2 linked regions of the Thermobifida halotolerans genome follow. The protein of the gene in region 2 binds, or shares a complex with, the protein of the main gene of each other region. Links are inferred from orthologs where the notes say so. Each region holds a gene or a part of one and is shown on either strand. Other genes may lie near its edges. The genes, in order: mfd and uvrA.

Evidence for each region.
Region 1: the proteins of uvrA (region 2) and mfd are in contact, whole or in part, in a crystal structure (PDB 4DFC), measured with the Escherichia coli proteins. The link is inferred for Thermobifida halotolerans from one-to-one orthologs.

What each region holds. Positions count from the first base shown.
Region 1 is NZ_CP063196.1:5,183,860-5,199,395, forward strand. Bases 3,285-7,373 are described here. They hold mfd (transcription-repair coupling factor), read right to left. Parts: upstream 7,070-7,373; coding sequence 3,485-7,069; downstream 3,285-3,484. Other genes in these bases: NI17_RS22940 (hypothetical protein), read right to left, coding at 3,285-3,358. Also shown: sulfate adenylyltransferase subunit CysN, read left to right, coding at 1-734; NI17_RS22925 (glycosyltransferase family 28 protein), read right to left, coding at 767-1,231; NI17_RS22930 (Rrf2 family transcriptional regulator), read left to right, coding at 1,352-1,795; NI17_RS22935 (globin domain-containing protein), read left to right, coding at 1,929-3,113; more of NI17_RS22940, read right to left, coding at 3,179-3,284; cysC (adenylyl-sulfate kinase), read left to right, coding at 7,525-9,003; NI17_RS22955 (nucleoside triphosphate pyrophosphohydrolase), read left to right, coding at 9,043-9,765; NI17_RS22960 (FtsW/RodA/SpoVE family cell cycle protein), read right to left, coding at 9,994-11,448; NI17_RS22965 (sulfite exporter TauE/SafE family protein), read right to left, coding at 11,568-12,479; eno (phosphopyruvate hydratase), read left to right, coding at 12,892-14,175; NI17_RS22975 (FtsB family cell division protein), read left to right, coding at 14,252-14,725; NI17_RS22980 (DUF501 domain-containing protein), read left to right, coding at 14,801-15,370; NI17_RS22985 (Ppx/GppA phosphatase family protein), read left to right, coding at 15,367-15,536. UniProt on the Escherichia coli protein: Couples transcription and DNA repair by recognizing RNA polymerase (RNAP) stalled at DNA lesions. Mediates ATP-dependent release of RNAP and its truncated transcript from the DNA, and recruitment of nucleotide excision repair machinery to the damaged site.
Region 2 is NZ_CP063196.1:2,796,661-2,811,541, forward strand. The notes cover bases 7,604-11,037. They hold uvrA (excinuclease ABC subunit UvrA), read right to left. Parts: upstream 10,642-11,037; coding sequence 7,804-10,641; downstream 7,604-7,803. Other genes in these bases: NI17_RS12535 (RDD family protein), read right to left, coding at 7,604-7,709; NI17_RS12545 (TerC family protein), read right to left, coding at 10,944-11,037. In the rest of the region: DNA-binding protein WhiA, read right to left, coding at 76-1,056; NI17_RS12510 (gluconeogenesis factor YvcK family protein), read right to left, coding at 1,230-2,156; RNase adapter RapZ, read right to left, coding at 2,307-3,191; excinuclease ABC subunit UvrC, read right to left, coding at 3,220-5,217; NI17_RS12525 (mechanosensitive ion channel family protein), read left to right, coding at 5,423-6,562; NI17_RS12530 (Rieske (2Fe-2S) protein), read right to left, coding at 6,582-6,998; more of NI17_RS12535, read right to left, coding at 7,083-7,603; more of NI17_RS12545, read right to left, coding at 11,038-11,957; NI17_RS12550 (glycosyltransferase family 4 protein), read right to left, coding at 12,253-13,350; murein biosynthesis integral membrane protein MurJ, read right to left, coding at 13,347-14,881. UniProt on the Escherichia coli protein: The UvrABC repair system catalyzes the recognition and processing of DNA lesions. UvrA is an ATPase and a DNA-binding protein. A damage recognition complex composed of 2 UvrA and 2 UvrB subunits scans DNA for abnormalities.

The sequences.
Region 1 (15,536 bases), 2.4 Mb from region 2 along the record:
CGCTCTCGGCGCTGCACGGCGACAACGTGGTGGAGCGGTCGCTGAACATGCCGTGGTACGACGGCCCGTCGCTGCTGCACCACCTGGAGCACGTGCACATCGCGTCCGACCGCAACCTGATCGACGTGCGTTTCCCGGTGCAGTACGTGATCCGGCCGCACCGGGCCGACGACCCGGACCTGCACGACTACCGGGGCTACGCCGGCCAGGTGGCGGGCGGGGTGCTCAAGCCGGGGGACGAGGTGGTGCACCTGCCGTCGGGGCTGACCACGCGGATCAGGCGGATTCTCACCGCGGACGGGGACGTGGCCGAGGCGTTCTCCCCGATGTCGGTGACGCTGCTGCTGGAGGACGACATCGACATCTCGCGCGGCGACATGATCTGCCGTCCCCACAACCGGCCGAGCGTCACCCAGGACGTCGACGCGATGGTGTGCTGGATGGCGGAGGGGCGTACGCTCACGCCGCGGACGAGGTTGCTGATCAAGCACACCACGCGTACCGCCAAGGTGATGGTTCGCGACCTGCGGTACCGGTTGGACGTCAACACGCTGCACCGCGACGAGTCGGCGGCGGCGCTGGAGTTGAACGAGATCGGTCGGCTGTCGTTGCGGGTCACCCAGCCCCTGTTCGTCGACGAGTACCAGCGCAACCGGTTGACCGGCGGGTTCATCCTGATCGACGAGGGCACCAACACGACGGTGGGCGCAGGCATGATCCTCAGGGCCGGGTGACGCGCCCGGGGCCGGGCGTGGCCGGTGGCGTGTCAGCGCCGCGGTTGGGCCGGGCGTGGTCCGGACGCGGCGTCGTGCCGTCTCCGGTGCCGGTTGCGGACCGGGAGCCGTCCGGGTGAGGGGCGGCACAGCAGTGCGGTGCGGGTCGGGGTGGTGACCCGGTCGTGGATCTCGACGGGGAGGGTCGGCACTCCCCGTATCCGGGCCAGGACGAGGAACGGCAGGGTGTCGCGTGCGCCGGTGGAGACGACCACGGCGGGGCGGTACCGGCTGAACAGGCGGATCGCCGTGAGGGTGTTGCGGAACAGGGCGGTGGCGCGCCGGAGGAGGGGGTGGCGCGGCCGGGCGTCCGGTTCGGGGGGTTGCCGGGCGGCCAGGTCGGCGGTGCGCAGGGTGATCCAGAACCGTTCGTGTCCGTGCCACCAGGGGCGCGGGGGCCACAGTTGGGCGAGGTGCCCGCCGTTGGCGGCCACGAGCAGGACGGGTGAAGAGGTCATGGCCCAATAATTACATGACTCAGGGTTATGTAGCCATTACCTGAAGTGATAGTGCGCTGGTTGCGGGGTTATGGCCGGTTTGTTTCCGTGGTGTGTTCGGGAGGCGCATACCGTGGTGGCATGCGTCTGACCGTTTTCACCGACCTGTCGCTGCGTATCGTGATGCGATTGGCCGTCGCCGAGGAGGAGGCGCTCACCACGCGCTCGGTGGCCGCGATGATGGCCGTTCCCTACACGCACGCGGCCAAGGCCGTGGCGCGGCTCAGTGAGATGGGTCTGGTGGAGGCGCGGCGGGGGCGCGGCGGCGGACTGCGGCTCACCCGGGCGGGGTTCTCGGCGACCGTCGGCTCGATCGTCCGGGAGTTGGAGGGCGCGGGGGACGTCGTGGGGTGCGAGGACGATCCGCCCTGTCCGCTGCGGGAGGCCTGTCGGCTGCGCGGCGAGCTGCGTCGGGCGCAGGAGGCGTTCTTCGCGGCACTGGACGAGGTGACCGTCGAGTCGCTTGTGGCGAGTCCCACAGGGAAGATTCTGGTGGCGCTCCAGCCTCCCGAGCAGACGCCGTAGACCTGCTCCGACCTGCACAGGTGGTGCCCCGGTGATTCCTGGGGGGTGGATGGGGGAGTGGAGGCGCGCTCTTTAATATGCATCTGAGATGCAAATTAAAGGGTCCTCGAACTCCCCAACCCCTGGAGGGCGCATGCTGTCACCGCAGTCCGCCGAGATCGTCCGTGCCACGCTCCCGGTCGTGGGAGCCCACCTCGACCAGATCACCGCCCGTTTCTACGCGACGATGTTCGCGGACCGTCCCGAACTGCTCGACGGTCTGTTCAACCGGGCCAACCAGGCCAACGGGGAGCAGCGCAGGGCACTCGCCGGGTCCATCGCCGGATTCGCCACCGCGCTGCTGGACCGTCCCGACGAGCGCCCCGACGCCATGCTGGCGCGGATCGCCCACAAGCACGCCGCCGTCGGGGTCACCGAGGACCAGTACGTCGTCGTACACAAGTACCTGTTCGGCGCGATCGCCGACGTCCTGGGCGAGGCCGTCACCCCCGAGGTCGCCGCTGCCTGGGACGAGGTGTACTGGCTGATGGGCGGCGCGCTGATCGCGATGGAGGCCCGGATCTACGCCGAGAAGGGCGCCGTCAACGGCCGCACCTGGCGGGAGTGGACGATCGTGGACCGCCGCGAGGAGACCCCCGACGTGGTGTCGCTCACCCTGCGGCCCGACGACGACGCACCCCTCCCCGAGGTCCGGCCCGGACAGTACGTCAGCGTCCGCATGCGCATGCCCGACGGAGTCCACCAGCTCCGCCAGTACTCCGTCTCCGGCGGAGACGAGCGGAGCAGGCGGATCACCGTCAAGCGGGTCCGCGGCGGCAGGGGAGCCCCCGACGGGGAGATGTCCACCCTGCTGCACGCCGACGCCCGCGTGGGCGACCGCCTCACCGTCTCCGCGCCCTTCGGCGACGTGGTCCTCACCGACGGCGACCGGCCGCTCGTGCTCGTCTCGGCGGGCATCGGCTGCACCCCCATCGTCGGCATGCTGCACCACCTCGCCGCCACCGGTGCCACCCGCCGGGTCCTGGCGCTGCACGCCGACCGCTCCCGCGACGCCCACGCGCTGCGCGAGGAGACCGCGGAGCTGGTCGACGCGCTGCCGCGGGCAGAGCGGATCGTCTGGTACGAGGAGGGCGACGGCGGCCGGACCGGCCGGATGGACCTGGGCGACGTCGAGATCCCCGCCGACGCCGAGGTCTACCTGTGCGGCCCGGTGCCCTTCATGCGCGACGCCCGCGCCCAGATCCTGGCCGCGGGTGTTTCCGCCAGGGCGGTCCACTACGAGGTGTTCGGCCCCGACCTGTGGCTCCCGGAGAGCTGACCACCCCGGCGAATCGCTCCGCCGCGGCCCGCGCCGGCTGACCGGCGCGGGCCGCCGCCGTCGAATCAGTCCCCGCCGCCGCCGTCTCCGCCGCCCCAGTCGAAGTCCCAGCCCCCGGAGTCGCCGATCTCCGCGCCCTCGCGTCCGTTCCGGCCCCTGCGGCGCTTCTTCCCGCCGATCGGCAGCAGGAGAACCACGGCGAAGAGGACGACGAAGACCACCGGAGCCACCAGCAGGATGTCCATCCGGACTCCTTTCCACCCGTCAGCGACGGCCCCGGCCGCTCATCCCGGTGGAGCCGTGCCGGACACCGCCCGGACGAGTGCAGGGGACCCGCGGAAACCGGTAGAAGTGTGGAGAACCCGAGAAAATCAGCCCTGCGGTCGCTTCCGGCCGGGCTCGAAGATCGCCTCCACCAGCTCCGAGCACCACCTCAGCAGTTCCCGGTCGCGCAACTGCTTCCCGCCGATGCCTCCGGCCTTGGGGACCGGCACCAGCAGGGTGTGGGTGGCGTTCTTGAGGATCGACTTGGGGTAGAGCCGACGCAGCCGCAACTGCTGGGACTCGCGCAGCTCCACCGGGGCGAACCGGACCTGGCTGCCCTGCAGGACCACGTCGGTGAGTCCGGCACTCCTGGCCAGCACCCGGAACCGCGCCACCGCAAACAGGTTGTCGACCGGCTGCGGCGGCTCGCCGTAGCGGTCGACCAGCTCCTCGCGGACCGCGGCGATGTCGTCCTCGCCCGCGACCTCGGAGATCCTGCGGTAGGCCTCCAGCCGCAGCCGCTCCCCCGGCACGTAGTCGTGCGGGATGTGCGCGTCGATGGGCAGCTCGACCCTGGTCTCGACCTCCTCGGCCGCGTCCTGGCCGCCCTTCAGCTCGCGCACCGCCTCGCCGACCATGCGCACGTACAGGTCGAAGCCCACGCCCGCGATGCTGCCGGACTGCTCGGTGCCCAGGATGTTGCCCGCGCCCCGGATCTCCAGGTCCTTCATCGCCACGTACATGCCCGCGCCGGTCTCGGTGTGCTGGGCGACCGTGGCCAGCCGCTCGTGGGCGGTCTCGCTGAGCGGCTTGTCCGGCGGGTACAGGAAGTAGGCGTAGGCGCGCTCCCGTCCGCGCCCCACCCGGCCGCGCAGCTGGTGCAGCTGCGACAGGCCGTAGTTGTCGGCCCGGTCCACGATCAGGGTGTTGGCGTTGGGCACGTCCAGACCCGACTCCACGATCGTGGTGGAGACCAGGACGTCGAAGTTCTTCTCCCAGAAGTCGACCATCACCCGTTCGAGCTGCTGCTCGTTCATCTGGCCGTGGGCGTAGGCCACGCGCGCCTCGGGTACCAGGCGGCTCAGCGTGGCGGCGACCCGGTCGATCGTGGCCACCCGGTTGTGCACGAAGAACACCTGGCCCTCGCGCATCAGCTCGCGCCGGACGGCCGCCGCGATCTGCTTCTCGTCGTAGGGGCCGACGAAGGTGAGCACCGGGTGCCGCTCCTCGGGCGGGGTGAGGATCGTGGTCATCTCGCGGATGCCGGTGAGCCCCATCTCCAGGGTGCGGGGGATGGGAGTGGCCGACATCGCCAGCACGTCCACCTGGGTGCGCAGCCGCTTGAGCGCCTCCTTGTGCTCGACGCCGAACCGCTGCTCCTCGTCGATGATCACCAGCCCCAGGTTCTTGAACCGGGTCTCGGGGGAGAGCAGCCGGTGCGTGCCGATCACCACGTCGACGTCGCCGCTGAGCATGCCCTCGCGGGTGCGTTCGATGTCGGCGTCGGTCTGGAACCGCGACATCGGCCGGACCGTGACCGGGAAGGACGCGTAGCGTTCGGTGAACGTGGACAGGTGCTGCTGGACCAGCAGGGTGGTGGGCACCAGCACCGCCACCTGTTTGCCGTCCTGCACCGCCTTGAAGGCCGCGCGCACCGCCACCTCGGTCTTGCCGTAGCCGACGTCGCCGCAGATCAGCCGGTCCATGGGCACCGACTTCTCCATGTCGCGCTTGACCTCCTCGATCGCGGCGAGCTGGTCGGGCGTCTCCACGTAGGGGAAGGCGTCCTCCAGTTCCCGCTGCCAGGGGGTGTCCGGCGCGAACGCGTGCCCCGGCGACGCCTGCCGCGCCGAGTACAGCCGGATCAGGTCGCCGGCGATCTCCCGGACGACCTTGCGCGCCCGGTTCTTGGTCTTGGTCCACTCGGCGCCGCCCATCTTGGACAGGGCGGGAGCGTCGCCGCCGACGTAGCGGGTGACCTCGTCCAACTGGTCGGTGGGCACGAACAGCCGGTCGCCGGGCTGGCCGCGTTTGGAGGGCGCGTACTCGATGACCAGGTACTCGCGGGTGGCGCCCTGGACGCTGCGGCTGACCATCTCGATGTAGCGGCCGATGCCGTGCTGCTCGTGCACGACGTAGTCGCCGGGTTTGAGCTGGAGCGGATCGACGCCGCCGCGGCGGCGGCTCGGCATCCGGCGCATGTCGCGGGTGGAGGAGCGCTGCCCGGCGAGGTCGGTCTCGGTGAGCACCACCAGGCGCACCGAGCGCCACACGAAGCCGTGCTCGATCAGTCCGGTGGTGACCGTCGCCACGGCGGGGTCGGGCGGTTCGGGCAGGGAGTCGCGCAACTGCGTGCCCAGGCCCGCGTCGCGCAGCATGGACGTCAGCCGTTCGGCCGGCCCCTGCCCGGGGGTGAGCAGCACGACCCGCCACCGGTCGTGCAGCCAGGACTTGACGTCGGCGATCGCGCGCTCGGTGTCGCCCCGGTAGGCGTCCGCGGCCGACGCTCCGACGAGTACGGAGTCGTCCTCCTCGGCGGTGGCGGAGACACCCGGGTCGAAGGGGGTGACGGTCCACCACGGCAGGCCGAGCTGGTCGGCGCGCGAGCGGAGTTCGGCGATCGACTGGTAGGCGGAGCCGCCCAGGTCGATGGGGGCCGCACCGCCGGAGGCCGCGTTGATCCAGGACGCGTCGAGGAACTCCTGGCTGGTGGCGACCAGTTCCTGGGCGCGGGTGCGGATGCGCTCGGGGTCGCAGCCCACGATGTGGGTTCCCTCGGGCAGCAGGTCCAGCAGCAGTTCCATGCGGTCGGCGAGCACCGGGGCGAACGCCTCCATGCCCTCGACCGTGACGCCTTCGGCGAGCTTGCCCAGGACGTCGGCGAGCGCCGGATGTTCGGCGGCGAGGACGCGGGCGCGTTCCCGCACGGTGTCGGTGAGCAGCAGTTCCCGGCAGGGCGGCGCGAACAGTCCGGCCCCGGCGTCGCCGCCGAAGCGGTCCGACCCGGTGATGGAACGCTGGTCGGCGACCTGGAAGTAGCGGATCTCCTCGACGGAGTCGCCCCAGAACTCCAGGCGCAGCGGGTGTTCCTCGGTGGGCGGGAACACGTCGAGGATGCCGCCGCGCACGGCGATGTCGCCGCGCTTCTCCACCAGGTCGACGCGTGCGTATCCCGCGTCGACCAGCGCCTGGACCACCTCGTCCAGTTCGACGGAGTCGCCCGTGCGCACCCGGACCGGTGTGAGGTCGCCGAGCCCGGCCACCAGCGGCTGCAGGACGGCGCGGACGGGGGCGACGACCACCCGAAGGGGCGCGGTGAGCGGGTCGGAGGGGTCGGGGTGGGCCAGGCGGCGCAGCACCGCCAGGCGCTGCCCCACGGTGTCGGAGCGGGGAGACAGGCGCTCGTGCGGCAGGGTCTCCCAGGCGGGGAACAGCGCCACGGAGTCGGCGGGCAGCAGCGAACCGAGGGCACTGCTCAGGTCGGAGGCCTCACGTTCCGTGGCGGTGACGGCCAGGATCGGGCGTCCCGCGCCCACGGGGGCGTCGGAGGCGAGTCCGGCCACGACGAAAGGACGCGCCGCGGGGGGCGCGACGATGTCGAGGTGGGGATCGCGGCCGCCGCGGGCGGTCTCGATCGCCCGGTTCAGGGCCGGGTCGCCGGTGACGACGGAGAGAAGTCCATTAAGGCTCATATCACCAGGTGGGGCGTGTGATGGTTGGTGCCCGCCGCGTGGCGGGCGCGAAACGGAGGCGGAGTCGGCACTCCTCGGGATACAGCCTACGCGGGGCGCTGTGCCGACCGCATCAGGTATGGGTGACCGGTGGAGGCGGAGTCGCCTACGGTGGTGGCCGCCGTACCGGGCCGCTCGGAGAACAACACGGAAGGACCCCGCCGTGTTCCCGGAATCCGGTCTCCCGGCGGCCCGACCAGGGGAGGGTTCCAGGTGGCCCGCGCCCCAGGGGGCGTGTGACCGGTGCCGGGACGTCGGGGAGAAGAGTTTCCGGGCGTTCCGGGCCCGGGAGAGGTTTTCGGGGAGCCCGGACCGAGGCCCCCGGGGACTCTCCCCTCGGGCCCGTGCCTTCCCCCGGGCCTCTCCGCGGCTCCCAATACCCTTGGCGGGGATGTCCGATCGACGAGGGAGCCGTGATGACCCACCCAGCCGGAGGGCCCGCCGCCTTCACTCCGGGGCCCCAGGGGCTGGCCCACCTGGAGTTGCTGCTGGCCGGGAGCTGTCCGCTGCCGGGGTTCATGACGCGGGCCGAGGCCGCCCGGATCGGCCGCTCCGGGCCGCCCCCGGCGGGGGCGCCGTGGCCGGTGCCCGTCGAGCTGTCCGTTCCCGACGAGTTCGCCGACGCCCGCGCGCTGGTGCTGACCGACCCCGAGGGCGCGCCGCTGGCGGAACTGGCGGTCACCGAAACCCACCGGGACGGGACGGTCCGCCTGGCCGGGGAGGTCCGCCCGGCGGCCCCGCCGGTGTACGGTTCGCTGCGTTCCCTGCGGTTGACCGCCCGGCAGGTGCGGTCCTCGCGGGACGAGCGGCGGGCGCTGCTGGCCGTGGTCGCCGACCGGCCGCTGCACCACCGCGCGCTCGCCCGGATCCGCGCCGCCCTGGAGCGCCTCGGTGACGCCGACCTGCTGGTGCTGGTGGACGTCCCGTTGGACGCCGAGGGGGCCGCGCCCGCCGTGCTCGCCGCCGGTCCGCTGCTGCCGGAGGGCACCCGGTTCGCCGCCGTCACCCTGCCCGTCGCGGCGGCCGACGGCGCCCCCGAGTGGTCGGCCGAGCGGCACGGCCTGCTCGCCGCGCACGTCGCCGCCGCCTACGGGGCCACCCACGTCCTCCTGGAGAGCGCCCGCGCGGTCGAGCCGCCGTCGGGTGCCCCGGTGAAGGTGCTGGCCGCCGAGGAGTGGGCCTACGACACCGCGCGGCAGCGGTGGCGGCCCGCCGAGGAGGCCGCGCCCGGGCACGCCCGCCGGGAGCTGACCGAGGCCGACGTGGCGGAGGCACTGGACCACGGCAGGCCGCTGCCCGAGTGGTTCACCCCCGAACCGGTGGCCGCCGCGCTGGCCCGGATGCGCCCCTCCCGCGCCGACCGCGGCCTCACCCTCTTCTTCACCGGGCTGTCGGGGTCGGGCAAGTCCACGGTGGCGCGCGGCGTCGCCGAGGAGATCCGCCGGGCCGGGCGCACGGTGACACTGCTCGACGGGGACGTGGTGCGCCGCATGCTGTCGTCGGGGCTGACGTTCTCGCGGGCCGACCGCGACCTCAACATCCGCCGGATCGGGTACGTGGCCTCCGAGATCGCCCGGCACGGCGGTGTGGCGGTGTGCGCGCCGATCGCGCCGTACGCGGCGACCCGCGCCGAGGTGCGGCGCATGGCCGAGGACACCGGCGACTTCTTCCTGGTGTACGTGGCCACCCCGATCGAGGTGTGCGAGGCACGGGACCGCAAGGGCCTGTACGCCAAGGCGCGCGCCGGGGAGATCCCCGAGTTCACCGGGGTCTCCGACCCGTACGAGGCGCCCGAGGACGCCGATCTTGTCATCGACACGTCCGCGGAGAGCGAGGCGGAGTCGGTGGCGCGGGTCGTGGCGGCGCTGCGCGACGGCGGTTGGCTGCCGCGCTGATCCGGCGGCCTCCGCCGCGCGTCCGCCACAATGGGAGGTATGAGCGAGCACAACGGCACACCCCCGGGGCACCGGCTGGTCGCGCTGGTGGAGGTCATGGACACATTGCGGCGCGAGTGCCCGTGGGACGCCCAGCAGACGCACCGGTCGCTCGCCAAGTACCTCATCGAGGAGGCCTACGAGGCGCTGGAGACCATCGAGCGCGGCGACTGGGACACCCTCGCCGAGGAGCTGGGCGACGTCCTGCTCCAGGTGGTGTTCCACGCGCGGGTCGCCGCCGAGTGCGGGGCGGACGGCTTCACCATCGACGACGTGGCCGACGCCATCATCGCCAAGCTCGTCCGCCGCCATCCGCACGTGTTCTCCGACACGGCCGTGGAGGGCGCCGACGAGGTCAGGGCCAACTGGGAGGCCATCAAGGCCGCCGAGCGCGCGGCCAGGGGGGAGCGGTCCGACGTGTCCGTCCTGGCCGGGGTGCCGTTCGCGCAGCCCGCCGCGCTGCTCGCCTACGAGTTGCAGAAGCGCGCCGCGCGCAACGGCGTGCCGGAGGACCTGATCGGCGACGACGGCGGTCCCGGCGGGGAGCTGTTCGCGGCGGTGGAGGCCGAACGGCGCCGTTCGGCCGACCCGGAGATGGACCTGCGCGCCGCGGCCCGCCGGTTCGACGCCCGGGTGCGCGCCGCCGAGGAGGCGGCCCGCGCCGACGGTCTGGACCCGCGCGGGCTCACTCCCGAGCAGTGGCGCTCCTACTGGGCGGAGTAGTCGGCCCGACCCCGAGCAGGACAGCGCTCTTCGGGGCGGAGGGCCGGGCTCCGGGGCCGTGGACCCCGCCCCCGCCGAAGCGCGGCACCTCTGGTGGGCCGGACAGCGGTTGACCGACCGCACGGCCCACGGGGTGTTCGTGCCGTGGCGGGGCGGGGGAGCCCGTCTCGTCCGTCCCCGGCTTCGTCCGGCCTTCCCCGTCCCGCAGGCAGCCGGGGCGTGCGGCGCTCAGGAGGCCGAGCCGTCGGCGGCGCTCCTGGTGGCGGCGAGAGCCCGGTTCCACACCTCGCCGACCACGGTGGACGGCAGTTCCACGGTGGGGCCGCCGTCGTGTTCGGAGGCTGCCGCGGGGCGGCGGGCCTGGTCGCCCACGCGCAGCCACAGTCCGACGACGATCCAGCTGGTGACCAGGGAGGAGCCGCCGACGGCCAGCAGGGGGAAGGTCATGCCGCTCAGCGGGATCAGCAGGGTGATCCCGCCCACCACCACGAACACCTGGAAGGCCCACAGGAAGGCCAGGCCGGTGGTCATCAGCTTGACGAAGACCTCACGTGCGGCCAGCGCGGCCCGGAAGGCGCGTTCCACCAGCAGCAGTGTGGCCACCAGGACCGCCGCCAGTCCGGCCAGGCCGAACTTCTCGCCCAGCGACACCATGATCAGGTCGCTGTCGGCGGCGAACAGGGTGGAGGCTCGGCCGGTGCCGAAGCCGACGCCGAGCAGCCCGCCGTCGGCGAGCGCGAACAGGCCGTCCACCACCTGCCGGCTGCCCTGGGGGTCGTGGTAGACCTCGGGGGAGAAGGCGTGCAGCCAGATCGTCACGCGCTGTTGGACGTGCCAGAAGAGCAGGTGGGCGGCGTAGGCTCCGGCGAGGAACATCGCCAGGCCGATGCCCGCCCACGACTTGCGCTGGGTGGCGGCGTAGAGCATCGCCAGGAACAGGGTGAACAGCAGCAGCGAGGTGCCGAGGTCCTTGGTGCCGACCAGGATGAGGATGGCGATTCCCCACGCCGCCGTCATCGGTCCCATGTCGCGCATCCGGGGCACGCTGAAGATCTTGACGCCGCGCACCGTGATCTGGGTGGCGGCCAGGGACAGGGCGTCCCGTTTCACGCCGAGGTAGGCGGCGAGGAAGACCACCAGCGGGATCTTGGCGAACTCCGAGGGCTGCACGGTGAAGTCGCCGAACGACAGCCAGCGTCGGGCGCCGTACTGGTCGAGTCCGACGACGGGCAGCATGGGCGAGGCGAGCAGGGCGAGTCCGGCGAGCGCCATCAGGTAGGGGTAGCGCTGCAGGTGCTGGGGGCGGCGTACCAGGAGCAGCGTGGCCAGGCAGGCGAGTTGCCCCAGGCCGGTCCACATGAGTTGCCGCGGGGCGGTGGCGTCGGAGTCTCCGGCTTCGGCGTGCAGGCCCCAGATGAGGATGAGGCCGATCCCGTTGAGCAGGACCGTCAGCGGCAGGATCAGCGGATCGGCCCAGGGTGCGAGGAACCGCAGTGCGACGTGGACGGCCAGGGCGCCGGAGCCGAGGACGGCGGTGAACGTCCACAGCACGTCGGGTACGCGTCCGTCCAGTTGCAGTCCGGCGAGGCCGAGACCGATGGCGAACACCGAGAGAGCCACGGTCAGCATGGCCAGTTCGGTGTTGCGCCGCCGCCCGTGGCGGGGCGTGGTCTCGTCGGTCATGTCCCGCCTCGTTGGTCTGTGCGGTGGCACAGCGGACATAGCGAACTATAAGCGGACGGCGGGTTCCGGGTGGTGAGGCGGGGTGGCGAGTCGCCGCAGGTGGGGAGGGTGGGCGCGGGTCAGCCGCGTGCGGCCTCCGGTTCCGGGGCGGCGGCGCGTGCCGCCGCGGAGTCGGTCAGGTGGGCGCGCAGGGACCAGGCTGTCGCGGCGGCCCAGAGGGTGAGGACCAGCAGGTAGACGGCGGTCTGTCCGGTTCCGTCGACGGGCAGCCAGTCGCTGTTCATGACGGTGTGGGCGTTGGTGAGGATGATCATGCCGCCGACCACGGAGCCCAGGACGCGCGGGGGGACGTAGCGCACGATCCAGGCGGCGAAGGGCGCGGCGGCGGCTCCGCCGATCAGGAGGGCGACGGCCCAGGGCAGGTTGACCCCGGAGTGGCCCAGGCCGGTGAGGAAGCCCGCGCTGGCGGAGAGGGCCACGATGAACTCGCCGGTGGCCACCGAGCCGACGACCCTGCGCGGTTCGAGTCGGCCGCTGGCCAGCAGCGCGGAGGTGCCGACCGGGCCCCAGCCGCCTCCTCCGGTGGCGTCGACGAATCCGCCGACGAGGCCGAGCGGGGTGAGGAAGCGACCGCGCAGGGGCTTGCCGAGGTTGCCGCTCGGCAGTCCCCGGACGGTGAAGCGGAGGAGGACGTAGCAGCCCAGCAGCAGCAGGATGCCCGACATCAGGGGGGCCGCGGCCTGGGTGGACAGGCTGCTCAGAACGGTGGCGCCGCCGAACGCGCCGATTCCGCCGGGGATCGCGATGCGTCGTACGACCCGCCAGTCGACGTTGCCCATCCGCCAGTGCGACAGACCCGACGACAGGGTGGTGCCGATCTGGGCCAGGTGGACGGTGGCGGAGGCGCCTGCCGGTGTCGCGCCGACCGCCAGCAGCAGGGTGGTCGAGGTGACGCCGTAGCCCATGCCGAGACTGCCGTCGACGAGTTGGGCCAGCAGGCCGACCACGCCCAGCAGGATGAGGGTCTGCATCGCGGAGGGAGCCTTCCTGATTTTTTCTACTTGTTCGGTAGGAATGGTAGACGAAGGTCCCGCGTGTCGCCCAGGGGTCGCGGTGTGTCGGTCCGCCTTTGTGGGTATCGAGGAGACGTCGGGTTCGCGACACGCCGGAACGGCACCCCGGGAGTGAGGTGCGTCTCATGGTTGCGAAACCGGATATCCCCGTCGATCAGCGGATTGGGAAAAATGGACTAAACCAATCCGGGGTGTGGGGGAGACGCCGCGGTACCCGGATCGGTAGGCTCTGGGTGGTTCGCGCGGTGGCCGAGGAACACTTTCCCGTGCCGTTGCGTGACGAGGTGTCACCCCACCGACCGGGTCTCGGACAGCGCAGTGCGCGGACCGACCGGGACCACGCACAGACGCGAGGAAATGGAGTACTACGTTGGCGTCGATCGAGGCAGTGCAGGCGCGGGAGATTCTCGACTCCCGCGGTAACCCGACGGTCGAGGTCGAGGTTCTGCTCGACGACGGGACGACCGCCCGGGCGGCTGTCCCCAGCGGTGCGTCCACCGGCCAGTTCGAGGCGGTCGAGCTGCGTGACGGCGGCGACCGCTACGGCGGCAAGGGCGTTGAGAAGGCCGTCGCCGCGGTGAACGAGGAGATCTCCGACGAGATCATGGGCTACGGCGCCGAGGAGCAGCGGCTCATCGACAACGCGCTGATCACCCTGGACGGCACCCCCGACAAGTCCCGCCTGGGCGCCAACGCCATCCTGGGCGCGTCCCTGGCCGTGGCCAAGGCGGCCGCGGAGAGCGCCGACCTTCCGCTCTTCCGCTACCTGGGCGGCCCCAACGCCCACGTGCTGCCGGTGCCGATGATGAACATCCTCAACGGCGGCGCGCACGCCGACACCAACGTCGACATCCAGGAGTTCATGATCGCCCCCATCGGGGCGCCGAGCTTCCGTGAGGCGCTGCGCTGGGGCGCCGAGGTCTACCAGGCGCTCAAGGCGGTGCTCAAGGCCCACGGGCTGGCCACCGGCGTCGGCGACGAGGGCGGGTTCGCCCCCAACCTCGACAGCAACCGCGCCGCGCTCGACCTGATCACCGAGGCCGTCACCAAGGCGGGCTACACCCCCGGCAGCGACATCGCGCTGGCCCTGGACGTCGCCGCCACCGAGTTCCACTCCGACGGCGCCTACCAGTTCGAGGGCAGGAGCCGCAGCGCCGAGGAGATGGCCGCCTACTACACCGAACTGGTCGACGCCTACCCGCTGGTGTCCATCGAGGACCCGCTGGACGAGGAGGACTGGGCGGGCTGGAAGTCCCTGACCGCCGCCCTGGGCGACCGGGTCCAGCTCGTCGGCGACGACCTGTTCGTCACCAACCCCGAGCGGCTGCGGCGCGGTATCGACGAGGGCGCCGCCAACTCGCTGCTGGTCAAGGTGAACCAGATCGGCACGCTCACCGAGACCTTCGACGCCGTCGCGCTCGCCCAGTACAGCCGCTACACCGCGATGATCAGCCACCGGTCCGGCGAGACCGAGGACACCACCATCGCCGACATCGCGGTGGCCACCAACGCCGGGCAGATCAAGACCGGCGCCCCCGCCCGCAGTGAGCGGGTCGCCAAGTACAACCAGCTGCTGCGCATCGAGGACGAGCTCGACGACGCGGCCGTCTACGCCGGAGCGGGCGCGTTCCCGCGCTTCGCGCGGCAGGGCTGATCCCGTGCCGAAGGCGCCGGAGCCGCCGAAGGGCCGCCGTCCGCGTACGACGGGGGCCCCGGTCTCCGGCGCCTCCGTGTCGCCACCCAGCGGGAGCGGCGGCTCCCCGCGGCGGCGGTCCCGACGGACCGCGGACGCCACCGCGCCGCGCGACCGCGGGGGCTCCGGCGCGGAGCCGACCGGCAGGCCCGCGCTGACCAGCCGCGCGGCCATCCTGGCGCTGCTGGTCTGCGTGATCGCGCTCAGCCTGGCCTACCCGCTGCGCGAGTACATCGCCCAGCGCGCGCAGATCGCCCAGCTCAAGGAGGAGCGCGCGCACACCCGGCAGGCGGTCCAGGAGCTCGCCGAACGCTACGAGGAGTTGCAGGATCCCGCCCACATCGAACGCGAGGCCCGCTCCCGGCTGCACTACCAGTACCCGGACGAACAGGCCTACATCCTCCTCGGCGAGACCTCCGAGGAGGAGGAGGTCGAGGACAGCGGTCCACGGGAGCCCTGGTTCGTCGAGCTGTGGGACTCGGTCGCCGAGGCGGACCGGCCGGACGCGTGAACACCGTGCTCCGGGCGGACCGGAGGCGCGGAGCGGAGCCGCGGCCTTTCCGGCGGGAGTAGGCTGAGAGGCGTCATGACTTCCGCAGAGCACAATCCCGACGGTCGGGCCGCCGCCGAGGACGTCGCGGCCGTCCGGCTCCAGTTGGGACGGCCGCCGCGCGGCGTGCACGAGGTGGCGCACCGGTGCCCGTGCGGGCTGCCCGACGTGGTGCGCACCGCGCCGCGCCTGGAGGACGGCACCCCGTTTCCCACCCTGTACTACCTGACCTGTCCCCGCGCGGCCTCGGCCGTCGGCACGCTGGAGAGCAGCGGGCTGATGCGCGAGATGACCGGGCGACTGGAGGACGATCCCGAACTGCGCGCCGCCTACGCCGAGGCGCACGAGTCCTACGTGGCCGAACGCGACGCCCTCGCCCGAAGGATCGGGGTGGAGCCGCTGCCCGAGGGCATGCAGAGCGCGGGCGGCATGCCGAGGCGGGTCAAGTGCCTGCACGCGCTGGTCGCGCACGAGTTGGCCGTGCCGGGGAGCAACCCGCTCGGGCGGGAGGCCCTGGACAAGCTGCCCGAGTGGTGGGACCGGGGGCCGTGCGTGTGTGTGGACGACAGCACCGACAACACCGAGAGGAACGGCGGGGGCCAGTGAGAACGGTCGCGGCCATCGACTGCGGAACCAATTCCATCCGTCTGCTCGTGGCGGGAGTGATCGACGCGGACGGCGACGACGTCCAACTGCTGGACGTGGAGCGCCGCATGGAGGTGGTCCGGCTCGGCCAGGGCGTGGACCGCACCGGAGCGTTCGCCCCCGAGGC
Region 2 (14,881 bases):
CCCGCACCAGCCGCCGACCGCTTCCTGTGGTCATCCTCACATCAGGGTTTGAGCGTGTCGGCGCTCGTCCTCACATCAGGGCACGAGCATGTCGGGAGTCAGGTTGGCCTCGGTGTTGGGGATGCCCAGATCCGCTGCGCGCTTGTCCGCCATGGCCAGCAGGCGCCGGATCCGCCCCGCGATGGCGTCCTTGGTCAACGGCGGGTCCGACAGCTGCCCCAACTCCTCCAGGGAGGCCTGCTTGTGCTCCAGACGCAGCTTGCCCGCGGCGACCAGGTGCTCGGGGGCGTCGTCGGCGAGGATCTCCAGGGCGCGCTCCACCCGGGCGCCCGCGGCGACCGCGGCACGGGCGCTGCGCCGCAGGTTCGCGTCGTCGAAGTTGGCCAGCCGGTTGGCGGTGGCCCGCACCTCGCGGCGCATCCGCCGCTCCTCCCACGCCAGCACGCTCTGGTGGGCGCCCAGCAGGGTCAGCAGCGCGCTGATGGAGTCGCCGTCGCGCACCACCACCCGGTCCACCCCCCGCACCTCGCGGGCCTTGGCGTGCACCTTGAGCCGCCGCGCCGCACCCACCAGGGCCAGCGCCGCCTCGGGGCCGGGACAGGTGATCTCCAGGGACATGGACCGCCCCGGCTCGGTGAGCGAACCGTGCGCGATGAAGGCGCCGCGCCAGGCCGACTCCGCGTCGCAGGCCCCGCCCGCCACCACGTGCCGCGGCAGGCCGCGGACGGGACGGCCGTTGCCGTCGATCAGCCCGGTCTGGCGGGCCAGGCTCTCACCGTCCCTGATGACCCGGACCACGTAGCGGTTGCCCTTGCGTAGACCACTGGGGGCCAGCACCACCACCTCGGACTCGTGCCCGAAGACCTCGGAGACGTCCTTGCGCAGCCGCCGCGCGGCGGCTCCGGTGTCGAGTTCGGCCTCGATCACGATACGTCCGCCGACCAGGTGCAGCCCGCCGGTGAAACGCAGAATCGTCGAGACTTCCGCTTTGCGGCAGCATGGCTTGAGAACGGTCAGCCGGCTCAACTCGTCCTTCACCACGCCGGTCATCGCCATGGATGCGGCCCCTTCCCCCTGTAGAACGCACACGTGCGCGCCGCGGCCAAGCAGCGCCCTTCGTGGCAGACTACTTGCCAGCGCGGCCAACTCCATGCCCTCTGCGCGTGTGTCCGGTTCCTTGACCGATCCGACACCCCCGCACTTTCTCGAACCTTTGCGGCCAGGATCGCTCAGTCGGCGAATATCTGATCGAAGGCGACCGCGAAGCGGTCCGGATCGTGCCGGGGGGAGCCGTCGTCGACGGCCAGGTCGGCCAGCACCAGCCGCGCTCCCAACTCCGCGGCCACCCGCTCCAACCGGACCGTGTCCTCCACCCCCTTGCGGTCGGCCAGCACCACGTCCACCCGCAACTCGGGCGCGTGGTCGGCCAGCACCTCCAGGTAGGTGTGCGCGGCGAACCCGTCGGTCTCGCCCCGCTGGGGCGACAGGTTGAGCGCGACCACCCGCCGCGCCCGGGTGTCCACCAGCGCCCGCGCCAGGTCCGGGACGAGCAGGTGCGGCAGCACACTGGTGAACCAGGAGCCGGGGCCGAACACCACCCAGTCGGCCTCGTGCACCGCCCTGACCACCTGACCGGGCACCGGCGGCCGGTCGGGGATCAGCGAGATGGACCGCACCCGCCCCCGGGTGCTGGCGCAGGCCACCTGCCCGCGCACGGTCACCACCTCGTCGGGGCGGGCCGGATCGGCGCCCTCCACCTCGGCGACGATGTCGAGCGGCACCGAGGACATCGGCAGCACCCGGCCGTGCGCGCCGAGCAACTGCCCCACCCAGTCCAGGGCGGCCACCGAGTCGCCCAGCAGCTCCCACAGCGCCACGATGAGCAGGTTGCCCACCGCGTGCCCGTGCAGCTCGCCCTCGGAGCGGAACCGGTGCTGCACGACCTCGCTCCAGGTGCTGCCCCACTCGTCGTCGCCGCACAGCGCCGCCAGCGCCATGCGCAGATCCCCCGGGGGAAGGACACCCAGCTCACGCCGGAGCCGCCCGCTGGAACCGCCGTCGTCGGCGACCGTCACCACCGCGGTGACGTCGGTGGTGACCCGGCGCAGTGCGGACAGCGAGGCGTACAGTCCGTGCCCCCCGCCCAGCGCGACCACGCGCGGCGGTGCGGAAACGCCGTCGTCCGCACCCGGTTTCTCCCAAGCGTCCTCATAACCCGACATAGGTCTACGCGTACCTCTTCCCCTCCCGGCTCCGCCTCGGCGGTCCGGAACACCGTGGTGCGGCCCTCGGCGCCGCGTCGTCGCCTACTCGCGGCCCAGGTCGCGGTGGATGATGTTCACCTCGACCCCCTCGTCGCGCAGCCGCTCGGCGAGCTGCTCGGACATGGCGACGCTGCGGTGCTTTCCTCCGGTGCAGCCCACCGCGAGTGTCATGTAGTGCTTGCCCTCGCGCAGGTACCCGCCGGCGAGCAGCCGCAACACCTCGGTGTAGGAGTCCAGTAGCTCCTTGGCCCCGCGCTGGGCCAGCACGTAGTCGCGGACCGGGTCGTCCTGCCCGGTCATCGGCCTCAGCTCCGGAACCCAGTGCGGGTTGGGCAGGAACCGGCAGTCGAGCACCAGGTCGGCGTCGACCGGAAGACCGTGCTTGAACCCGAAGGAGACCACGTTGGCGCGCAGGTGGGTCTCGCGGGCCCGCCCGAAGAAGCCCACCATCTTGGCCTTGAGCTGGTGCACGTTGAGCTGGGAGGTGTCGATGACCAGGTCGGCCTCGCCGCGGATGGAGCGCAGCAGCTCGCGCTCCCGGCTGATCCCGTCGGTCAGCCGCCCGTCCCCCTGCAGCGGGTGCGGGCGGCGCACGCTCTCGAAGCGGCGCACCAGGGTGTCGTCGCCGGCCTCCAGGAACACCACGCGGGCGGCGATACCGCGGCTGCGCAGCTCCTCGACGCAGGACAGCAGGTCCTCGGTGAAGGCCATGCTGCGCACGTCGACGACGGCGGCCACCCGCGGCACCGCGCCGTGGGTGCGTCCGGCGAGGTCGATCATGGTGGGCAGCAGCCCCGGCGGCAGGTTGTCGACGACGAACCAGTCGAGGTCCTCCAGCGCCCGCGCGGCGGTGCTGCGCCCGGCTCCCGACATGCCCGTCACGACGACGATCTCCGGTGAGAAGTCGCCTCCCCGACTGGTCGTCACGTGCTCATCTCCCATGGTCTCGGTTGTCTCACTCGCTGTTGTCCGATGGTGTGTGACGCGCCCCGCCGGTGTCGGCGGTGCCGGTGAGCCGCTCGTGGATCGTCTGCGCGGTCCGCGTCCCGATGCCGGGCACCTCGGCGATCTCGGTGACCGTGGCCTCCGCCAGGCGTCGCACCGATCCGAAGTGCTTGACCAGAGCGGCGCGCCGGACGGGGCCCAGCCCCGGGATGTCGTCCAGGGCGCTGGCGGTGAGCGCCCTGGCCCTCTTGCGTCGATGGTAGGAGATCGCGAACCGGTGTGCCTCGTCGCGGACCCGCTGCAGCAGGTACAGGCCCTCGCTGGCGCGCGGCAGGATGATCGGGTCCTCGTCGTCGGGCACCCACACCTCCTCCAGCCGCTTGGCCAGGCCGCACACCGCCACGTCCTCGATGCCCAGCTCCTCCAGAGCCCGCCGGGCCGCCGCGACCTGGGGGCGGCCGCCGTCCACGACGACCAGGTTGGGCGGGTAGGCGAACCTGGGGGCGGACGAGCCGGAGGAGCGGTCCGTGGCCGCGTGGCCGCCGCTGTCGCCCAGCGTGTCCAGTTCGCCGGAACGCTGGCTCTCCTCCAGGTAGCGGGTGAACCGGCGGGTGATGACCTCGTGCATCGCCGCCACGTCGCTGTGCTCGGCTCCGGAGCCGCCGCGGACGCTGAACCGCCGGTACTCGGACTTGCGGGCCAAGCCGTCCTCGAACACCACCATGGACGCCACCGCGTGCTCGCCCTGGAGGTCGGAGACGTCGAAGCACTCGATGCGCAGCGGGGCCTCGGCCAGCCCCAGGGCCTCGGCGATCTCCGACAGCGCCCTGGAGCGGGTGGTCAGGTCGGAGGCGCGCTGGCTCTTGTGCCGGGCCAGCGCCTGCTCGGCGTTCTTGGCGACGGTCTCCATCAGGGCGCGCTTGTCGCCGCGCTGCGGCACCCGCACGTCCACGGCCGCGCCGCGCCGCGCCGCCAGCCAGGTGGTGACGGCGGCGCGGTCGGCGGGCTCGGCCGAGACGAGCACCTCGCGGGGGATGGCCGCGGCGGCCCCCGCCGTGCTCTCGTCCGCTTCGGCCGCGCCGTAGTTCTGGGAGAGGAACTGCTCGACGAGCTGTCCGGTGGAGACGTCCTCGACCTTGTCGACCACCCAGCCGCGTTCGCCGCGGACGCGTCCGCCGCGCACGTAGAACACCTGGACGGCGGCCTCCAACTGGTCCTCGGCGAAGGCGATGACGTCGCAGTCGGTGCCGTCGCCGAGGACCACCGCCTGTTTCTCCATGACCGTGCGCAGCGCCTGGACGTCGTCGCGCAGGCGCGCGGCGCGCTCGTACTCCTGCTCGGCGGCGGCCCGGCGCATCTCGGCCTCCAGCGCCCTGAGGAACCGGCCGGTCTCGCCCGCCATGAAGGCGCAGAAGTCCTCGGCGAGCGCGCGGTGCCCGGCCGCGTCGATCCGGCCCACGCACGGCGCGGAGCACTTGTCGATGTAGCCGAGCAGGCAGGGGCGTCCACTGGAGCGGGCGCGCCGGAACACCCCCGCCGAGCAGGTCCGCACCGGAAAGACCCGCAGCAGCAGGTCCACGGTGTCGCGGATGGCCCAGGCGTAGGAGTAGGGCCCGAAGTAGCGCACTCCCCGGCGTTTGGCGCCGCGCATCACCTGCACCCGGGGGTACTCCTCGTTGAGCGTGACCGCGAGGTACGGGTAGCTCTTGTCGTCGCGGTAGCGGACGTTGAAGCGCGGGGCGTACTCCTTGATCCAGGAGTACTCCAACTGCAGCGCCTCCACCTCGGTGCCCACGACCGTCCAGTCGACGTCGGCCGCGGTGGAGACCATGGACTGGGTGCGCGGGTGCAGCGCGCCGAAGTCCTGGAAGTAGGAGGACAGCCGCGCGCGCAGGTTCTTGGCCTTGCCGACGTAGATCACGCGGCCGTGCTCGTCCCGGAAGCGGTAGACCCCCGGGTCGGTGGGGATCGATCCGGGCTTGGGGCGCAGGGTCGGTCGGACGGTCATGGTCCCATTGTGGTCGCGGGGCGGCACTGCTCGCACCCGGTCCGCCCCCGCCGCCCGCCCGGAGCCGCAGGCCTGCGCTTCCTTGAGAATGCGGTTACTCACCCCCGCGGATGTCACGGTTCGGCATAGGGATGTTCTAGGTTGTCCGTGTATTCGCGTTGCACACTTTACGTTCCCGAGCTTCGTTCAGGGGGTTCCTCCAGTGATGTCAATCGGCAACTGGATCGCGGTGGGAGTCGCCGTCGCGGTCTCGGTGCTCCTGATCACCGTGCTGCACTGGTTGCTGACTCACCAGCTGTCCAAGGTGTGGAGCGTGGCCGAGCACCTGGTGCGGCGGTGCCGCTACTCGGCGTACGCCGCGGCCGCGGTGCTGGGGATCAACCTCGCGCTGCCCAACGCCAGCGGGTTCGAGAACCCCCGCTTCTGGTATCCGATCTTCCAGCACGGCATGCGCATCGCGATGATCGCCTCCCTGACCTGGCTGGGGCTGACCGTCGCCTACGCCATCACCGACACGGTGCTGGCCCGCCTGGCCGTTCACAACGGTGACGCCGACCGGCGCTCCCGCAGGCTGCAGACCCAGGTGCGGCTGCTGCGCCGGGTGGCGGCCACGGTCCTGGGCCTGCTGGCGGTCGCGGCGATCCTGTTCACCTTCCCCGCCGTCGCCGCCCTGGGCGCCGGGCTGCTGGCGTCGGCCGGTCTGATCGGCATCATCGCCGGTGTGGCGGCGCAGGCCACGCTGGGCAACCTGTTCGCGGGGCTGCAACTGGCGTTCAGCGACTCGCTGCGCATCAACGACGTCGTGGTCGTGGCGGGCGAGTGGGGGCGTGTGGAGGAACTGACCCTCACCAACGTGACCGTGCGCATCTGGGACGAGCGCCGCCTGGTCCTGCCGGTGTCCTACTTCACCACCACCCCGTTCGAGAACTGGACCAAGCACGGCAGCAACATCACCGGGGTGGTGGCGTTCCGGCTCGACTGGGAGGTCCCGGTGGACCGGCTGCGCGCCGAGGTCGAGTCGTTCGTGACCCGGCACCCGCTGTGGGACGGCCGCAGTTGGGCGCTGGAGGTCACCGACGTGCTGGACTCCGGGCTGATCGAGGTGCGCGCCACGGTGAGCGCCGCCGACTCCAGCGCCCGCTGGACGCTCTCGGTGGAGCTGCGCGAACACATGCTCGTCTACATCCGCGAGAACTTCCCCGAGGCGCTGCCGCGCAACCGCACCCAGTTCACCGGGATGGACGGCGAGGAGCAGCGGTACGCCGCGATGTGGCCCTCCTCGGCGTTTCGCCACTCCTCCGCCGCGGCCGCCGTCGGCGGCGAGCGGGTCGACGAGGCCGACTGACCCCCGCGCCGTCCCCGGCTCAGACCAGGATGATGTCGGTGCCCTCCACCCGCACCTCGAACGGCTCCAGCGGATCGACGGCCGGTCCCTGGAGCACCTCCCCGTTGAGGTCGAACCTGCTGTGGTGACACAGGCAGTGGATGTCGGTGGTGACCTCCTGGATCGTGCAGCCCCCGTGGGTGCACGACGCGCCGAAGGCCCGGTACTCGCCCGGCGTGGGCTGGGTGATCACCAGTTTGGCGTCGACCACCAGGAGTCCGCCGCCCTCGGGAACGTCGGTGGTCTGGGCCACCACCCGCCCGCGCAGCGTGTCCTGCGGCTTGGGCGCGGTTCCGCAGGCCCCCGCGGTGAGCGCCACCGCTCCCGTGGCGCCCGCGCCCGCCAGCATCGTGCGTCGGCTGATCCGGCAGGCGCACGGCGACGGCTCCGTTGTCATGACAGCTCCCTGAGTGGTCCGAACATACCTACTACGCAATGTAGTACCTGTTCGGAGGCGGACCGCCCCGGGGCGGCGGGCGGCTCAGTCCTGCCGCAGCACGACAGTCCGGGCGACCTTGTCGTGCACGCCCTGCCGGCTGGGCGCATCCCACAGCGGCCACAGGCAGAACAGCACCGCCCACAGCCCGTAGGCCAGGACCAGTGCCCACACAGGCGCCCACGTCGCCAGAGCCGGGAGCTGGAAGAGCGCGGAGCGGGCGACGAGGGCGTCGAGGGGGATCCTGGGCGCCCCGTTCACGGGCACCACCACGATCCCGGCGATCATCCTGCCCGGGGTGCGCCCCCAGTTGCGCAGGAAGATGACGTCGTAGAGCGTGCAGGCCAAAAACCCGCACACGCTCATGAAGATCATGCTTCCGCTGCTCGCGGACTCGACGGTCCTGTCGGCCAGCAAGGCGAGGAAGAACCAGAGCAGCCAGGCGAGAACCAGGACCACGCCCAGCGGGACGGCCACGAAGCAGGTGTCGAGTAGGCGCGCCAGGCACCGCTGCCCCCACGAGGCCAGCCCGTGCCGCCTCGCCGTGCCCGGCACGGAAGCCGACAGCGGGTGACCGTAGCCCGTGTACGCCACCGGCGGCCGGGGAACCGGCCACTGTCCGGGGCCGTGTGCCGCGGTCGCTCGGGGGTCCCGGGGCGGGGGGTGGGTCATGGGGACAGCCTTCCGGTGTTGGTACGGACCCGCGCGGGACACCCCGGGGCGCGACAGGGCGCACAGGACCCCGCGGAGATCCGCTGCCGATTCCTCAGGTGAGAATCTTACGGAGAAACCGGCCCGTGTAACTCTCCGGAACCTCCGCGATCTCCTCCGGCGTTCCGGTCGCCACCACCGTGCCGCCGCGCGCACCCCCCTCGGGTCCCATGTCGATGACGTAGTCGGCGGTCTTGACGACGTCGAGGTTGTGCTCGATGACGATGACGGTGTTGCCCGCGTCCACCAGGCGTCCCAGCACGCCCAGCAGCTTCTCGATGTCGGCGAAGTGCAGGCCCGTGGTGGGCTCGTCCAGGACGTAGACGGTGCGCCCGGTGGAGCGGCGCTGCAGTTCGGTGGCGAGCTTGACCCGCTGCGCCTCGCCGCCCGACAGGGTGGTGGCGGGCTGGCCGAGTCGCACATAGCCCAGACCCACGTCGTTGAGGGTCTGCATGTGGCGGCGGATGGCGCTGATCGGCTCGAAGAACTCCAGCGCCTCCTCGATCGGCATGTCCAGCACGTCGGCGATGGTCCTGCCCTTGTAGTGCACGTCGAGCGTCTCCCGGTTGTACCGGGCGCCGTGGCAGACCTCGCACGGCACGTAGACGTCGGGGAGGAACTGCATCTCGATCCTGATCGTGCCGTCGCCCGCGCACGCCTCGCAGCGGCCGCCCTTGACGTTGAAGGAGAACCGCCCCGGCTGGTATCCGCGCACCTTCGCCTCGGTGGTCTGCGCGAACAGCTTGCGGATGTGGTCGAACACGCCGGTGTAGGTGGCCGGGTTGGACCGCGGGGTGCGGCCGATGGGGCTCTGGTCGACGTGCACGACCTTGTCGACCTGGTTCGTCCCGTTGACCCGGGTGTGGCGCCCCGGCACCTCGCGCGCGCCGTTGAGCTCCTTGGCCAGCGCCTTGTACAGGATCTCGTTGACCAGTGTGGACTTGCCGGAGCCGGACACCCCGGTGACGGCGGTGAACACGCCCAGCGGGAAGGCCACGTCCAGGTCGCGCAGGTTGTTCTCGCGCGCCCCCTTGACGACGAGCTGGCGCCTGGCGTCGCGGGACCGCCGCACGTCCGGGACCTCGATCGCGCGCCGCCCGGACAGGTACTGGCCGGTGACCGACTCGGGGTTGTCCACCAACTCCCGGACCGGGCCGGAGACCACGACCCGGCCGCCGTGCTCGCCCGCCCCCGGACCGATGTCCACCACCCAGTCCGCGGCGCGGATGGTGTCCTCGTCGTGTTCGACGACGATCAGGGTGTTGCCGATGTTGCGCAGCCGCTGCAGGGTCTCCAGCAGCCGGAAGTTGTCGCGCTGGTGCAGCCCGATGGAGGGCTCGTCCAGCACGTAGAGCACCCCGACCAGCCCCGAGCCGATCTGGGTGGCCAGCCGGATGCGCTGCGCCTCGCCGCCGGACAGCGTCCCGGCGGCACGGCTGAGGCTGAGGTAGTCCAGACCCACGTCCAGCAGGAAGCCGAGCCGGGCGTTGATCTCCTTGAGCACCTGGGCGGCGATGACCCGGTCGCGTTCGGACAGCTCCAGCGAACCGAGAAACCGCGCGCACTCGTTCAACGGCAGCGCGCTGACCTCGGCGATGGAGCGTCCGCCGACGGTCACCGCCAGCACGTCCGGCTTGAGGCGGCTGCCCTGGCACGCCGGGCAGGGCACCACGCGCATGTAGCCCTCGAGCCGCTCGCGCACGAAGTCGCTGTCGCTCTCGGAGTGGCGGCGGCGCACCCAGTTGACCACGCCCTCGAAGTCGGTGTAGTAGGCGCGCTGCCGCCCGTAGCGGTTGCGGTAGCTGACGTGCACCTGGGTGTCGTGGCCGTTGAGCAGCGCCCTGCGCGCCGCCCTGGACAGCTTCTCCCACGGGGTGTCCAGGTCGAAGCCGATCGCCTCGCCCAGCGCCTGCATCAGGCGGGTGAAGTACTCGCTGGGGCTTCCCCCGCTCCACGGCGCGATGGCGCCCTCGTTGAGGGTCTTGGCGGGGTCGGGCACCACCAGTTCGGGGTCGACCTCCATGCGGGTGCCCAGCCCCGCGCACTCGGGACAGGCCCCGTAGGGCGAGTTGAAGGAGAACGACCGTGGCTCCAGCTCCTCGAACGACAGGTCGTCGTAGGGGCAGTACAGGTGTTCGGAGTAGATCCGCTCCCGCTCGGGGTCGTCGGCGGGCAGGTCCACGAACTCCAGCAGGATGGTGCCGCCCGCCAACTGCAGCGCGGTCTCCACCGAGTCGGTCAGCCGTTTGACGGCCGACGCCTTGACGCTGAGCCGGTCGACGACGACGGCGATGTCGTGCGTCTCGTACTTCTTGAGGGCGGGCGCCTCGTCCAGCCGCACCAGGGCGCCGTCGACCCGCGCCCTGGTGAAGCCCTTGGCCTGCAGGTTGCGGAACAGTTCGGCGTACTCGCCCTTGCGTCCGCGCACCACGGGCGCCAGCACCTGGAAGCGGGTGCCCTCGGCGAGCTCCATCACCCGGTCGACGATCTGCTGCGGGGTCTGCCGGGAGATCTCCCTCCCGCACCGGGGACAGTGCGGCCTGCCGACGCGCGCCCACAGCAGCCTCAGGTAGTCGTACACCTCGGTGATGGTGCCGACCGTGGAGCGCGGGTTGCGGCTGGTGGACTTCTGGTCGATGGACACCGCCGGGGACAGGCCCTCGATGAAGTCGACGTCGGGCTTGTCCATCTGGCCGAGGAACTGGCGGGCGTAGGCCGACAGCGACTCGACGTAGCGGCGCTGCCCCTCGGCGAAGATGGTGTCGAAGGCCAGCGAGGACTTACCCGAACCGGACAGCCCGGTGAACACGATCATCGAGTCCCGGGGCAGGTCCAGGGAGACGTTCTTGAGGTTGTGCTCGCGGGCCCCGCGGATCACCAGACGATCGGCCATGTCTCTTCGCGCGTGGACCCCGGCGGCTGCCGGGAGCCGGTGCGCTCCATCCTTCCTCGTCGAGGGGTGGGCAGACGCCCGCGGGCGGTACGGGAGGCCGTTCGACGGCCCCGCGCCCGCGGCGTCGTGAGTGATGTCTCTGCCGAAAGCGGGCGGAAGACGGCACGGCGGCGCCGCCTCGGGAAAGCTCTCCCCACGATAACCAGCGGGGTCCCGGCCGCATTCCGACCGAGACCCCATTCTATGGGTACGCCTGTTCGACTGTGCGGGTTTCCCGCGAGGATTCCGCGCCGCCCGCGGGCCTACTCGCCGGAGGTGATGCTGCCGGTGCGGTTCCTCAGCTTCCTGGCGTCGCTGCGGGCCTTGAGCACGCTGGCGATGACCGTGACGGTCATCACGCCGAGGATGACCGTCAGCGACAGTCCGGTACCGATCTCCGGGACGTGCACCCCGTTCTCGTGCAGCGCGTGCAGCAGCATCTTGACGCCGATGAACACCATGATCGCGGCCAGGCCCCAACTGATGTAGGCCAGCTTGTCCATGAGTCCGGCCAGCAGGAAGTACAGGACCCGCAGGCCCAGCAGCGCGAAGGCGTTGGCGGTGAACACCAGGTAGGCGTCCTGGGTGAGACCGAAGATCGCCGGGATCGAGTCGACCGCGAAGACCAGGTCGGTGACGCCGATGGCGACGATGACCATGAACATCGGGGTGACGTGGCGGCGGCCGTCGAGCCTCACCGTCAGGTGCGAACCGTGGTAGCCGTCGGTGACCGGCCAGACCCTGCGGACCATGCGCACCGCGAAGTTGTTGGTGTAGTCGGTCTCCTCCTCCTCGGAGCCCTTGACGTTGTCCCGGACGATCTTGATCGCGGTGTAGATGAGGAACGCGCCGAACAGGTAGAAGACCTCGCTCCAGGCGTTGATGGCCTGCGCGCCCACGGCGATGAAGACGCCGCGCATGACCAGCGCCAGCACGATGCCGATCAGCAGCACCTCGTGCTGGTACTTCTTGGGCACCGCGAAGGAGGTGAGGATCAGGTAGAAGACGAAGAGGTTGTCGACGCTGAGGCTCTTCTCGGTGACGTAGCCCGCGAAGTACTCACCGGCCTTCTCCCAGCCCACGAAATACCAGATGCCGAACCCGAAGACGATCGCGACGGCTATGTAGAAGACCGACCACCAGGAGGCCTCCCTCATGCTGAACTCTTTGGGTTCGCGCTTCCTGCTCCACGGATGGTCGACGATGGCCAGGTCGATGGCCAGGATCGCGACGATTCCGACGATGGTCGCCAGCCAGACCCACAGGGGCACGTTCATTGGGGCTCCTCTCCTCCGGTTGCGGTGGCCGCCCTCACTCGCGCGGACACGACAAGAACCGGAGGTCTCTCCCGCCCACGGGGCACAGGTGTGGGCCGACGGCACCGGGAACGCGCCATTGCGTTCCGTGATGACGACGCCGCCGCGAAGGGATACTCCCCTACCGAACGGTGCAACGAAGCGGAGGCGAGAAAATTCCGTCCACTTTTGACACCGGGTCCATGATGCCACCACCGCGGAGCGCGGAGAACCACCGGTTCCGCCATTTTCGCTTGGAGAGAAGGTGAGGCTGGCCTCACCTGAGCGCTCGCCCGTTGACGAGCTCCGCGTAGTAGCCGATGACCTGGTCGCAGTCCTCCCCCGGCAGGGGCAGCGCGGCTCCCGCCGCGCGTGAGCGGGCCCGCATCCGCGCCGCGAGCGCGCCGTCGTCCAGGATCCGCGACACCGCCCCGGCCAGCGCGGCGGCGTCCCCCCGCGGCACCAGGGCCGCGGCGTCCCCGGTCAGCTCCGCGACGCCCCCCACGTCCGTGGCCACCACGGGGACCCCGGCGCGCAGCGCCTCCTGGACCACCAGCGGCTGCCCCTCCCACACGCTCGCCAGGACGAACACGTCGGCGGCGGAGAGCAGGTCGGCGACGTCGCTGCGCCGCCCCAGCAGCCGCACCGGAAGGCCCTCGGCGGCGATCCGCGCGGCGGTCCGCTCCCGCAGCGGTCCCTCCCCGGCGACCGCCACCAGCGGCGGCGGCGTGCGCCGCGCCCACGACCGGGCCGCGTCCAGCAGCACCGGAAGCCCCTTCTGCTCGGCCAGCCGGGCCACGGTCACCAGCAGCGGCCGTCCCGGCTCCACCCCCAGACCGGCGCGGACCTCGGCCGGGTCCCGTCCGGAGGCGGCCATGGCGGGCGCGGGCACCAGCGCCCGTCCCACCCGGCGCGCGCCCCGGGCGCGCGCCCGTTCCACCAGATCGCCGGAGACCCCCAGGACCAGGTCCGCGCGCCGCGCCAGAACCCGCTCCAGCGCCCCGAACAGCAGGGCGCCGCCACCGGCGGGCGGCGCGTTGTGCAGGGTCGCCACCAGCGGCGCGGCCGGACGGGCCAGCGCCGCCAACGCTCCCGCGCGCACCCCGTGCGCGTGCACCACGTCGGCGCCCGCCAGCAGCGCGCGCAGCCGCAGCAGCGCCGCGGCGTCACCGAGCGGGCGGGGACGGTCCCCCACCTCCAGCGGGGCGAAGCGCACGCCCGCTCCGGTGAAGCCGAACCGCTCCCCGGTGGCCGCCGGGCCGACCACCGCCACCCGGTGGCCCCGCTCGCCCAGCCCGGAGCACAGCGACCGCACGTGGCTGCCCACGCCCCCGCTGCTGGTGGCCAGCGCCAACACGATCCGCAACCCGTTCACTCCGACGTCTCCTCCGTGGTGTCTCGCGCGCCGACACGGCGGGTGAGCGCCGCGCGCAGCGCCGCGGCGTCGACCACCGCCACCGCCGCCCCGTATCCCAGTACCGCCGCGGCCCCGCCGAGCAGCGCCGCGGCCGCGGCGAGCAGCGTCGAACCGGTGGGCAGCAGCGCGGTCGTGCCCGCCCCGCACCCGTATCCCACCGCCGCGCCCAGCGCACAGGCCGCCGTGGTACGGCCGAGAGAGGTGAACGCGGCCCGTCCGCGTACCCGCAGCACCGCCGCTGCCAGCAGCACCGCGCCCACCCCCAACCCCAGCGACGTGCCCGCGCCCAACGCGGCGACCGTCTGCCCGGGCGGCCACAGCGCCACCGCGCCCCCGGCCGCGACCACCGCCACCGCCCACCCGCTCACCTGCGCCACGGCGGCGGCGCGCCCCTGGTGGACGGCGTACAGGGCGCGGCTGAGCAGAGCCGTCATCCCGAAGGCGACGACCCCGGGCGCGTACGCGAGCAGCGCCACCTCCAACGGGTAGGCCCCGTCGTGCGCGAACAGCCGGGCCACCGGTGCGGCCGCCGCGGCGAGCGCGACGGCCGCACCGGTGACGGCGATGAGGCAGGCACGCGTCCCGACCGACAGGACCCGGTCGTAGCCGTCCCGGTCCCGCTCCCCGTGGCGCTCCGCCAGGGCGGTGAACGCACTCGTCGCGATGGGAACGGCGACGATGCCGTAGGGGAGGGTGAACAGTGTCCAGGCGTAGCTGTAGAGGACCCCCGTCCCCCCGCCGCCGCCGTGGTTGGCCAGCCACATCGACACCAGCAGGGTCACCTGCATGGCGGCCAGCGGCAGCAGCGCGGCGACGGCCAGGGAGCGCACCCTGGGCGCGACTCCGGGCGGGAAGGACAGGGCGGGCCGCAGTCCCAGCCGCATCCGCAGCACCGGGACGAGCGCGGTGAGGAACAGCGCGACCACCCCCGCGGTGGTGCCCGCCGACAGGGCGAGTTCGGCCGCGACGGGAAGCGCGCCGACGTCGTCGGCTCCCCCGCTCAACGGGAGGAAGGCGAGGTAGGCGCAGATGACGACGAGACTGGACAGCAGCGGCGCCAGCGCCGGGGCGAGGAAGCGCCGGTGCGCCTGCAGGACGCCGTACAGCACCGCCGCCAGACCGTAGAAGAGGACCTGCGGGGCGAAGACCACCAGGAAGCGCGCGGCGAGCGCGAGAAGTTCGGCGGAGGCACACCCCGGTGTCCCGGCCAGCAGCAGCCGCGCCGCCGTCTCCGAGGCCGCGGCGAGCAGCAGGCTCAGCGGCACGGCGACGACCACCACCCAGGTGACGAGCGCCGACGCGGTGCGGCGCACGTACTCGGCGTCTCCCCGGCGGGCCGCGGCGGCCAGCACCGGCACGACCACCCCCGACAGCGCGCCGCCGATGACGATCTCGTACAGCACCGTCGGCACCTGGTTGGCGGTGACGTAGGCGGTTCCCAGGCAGTTCTCCCCGACCGTGTGCGCGAACACGACGGTGCGGCCGAACC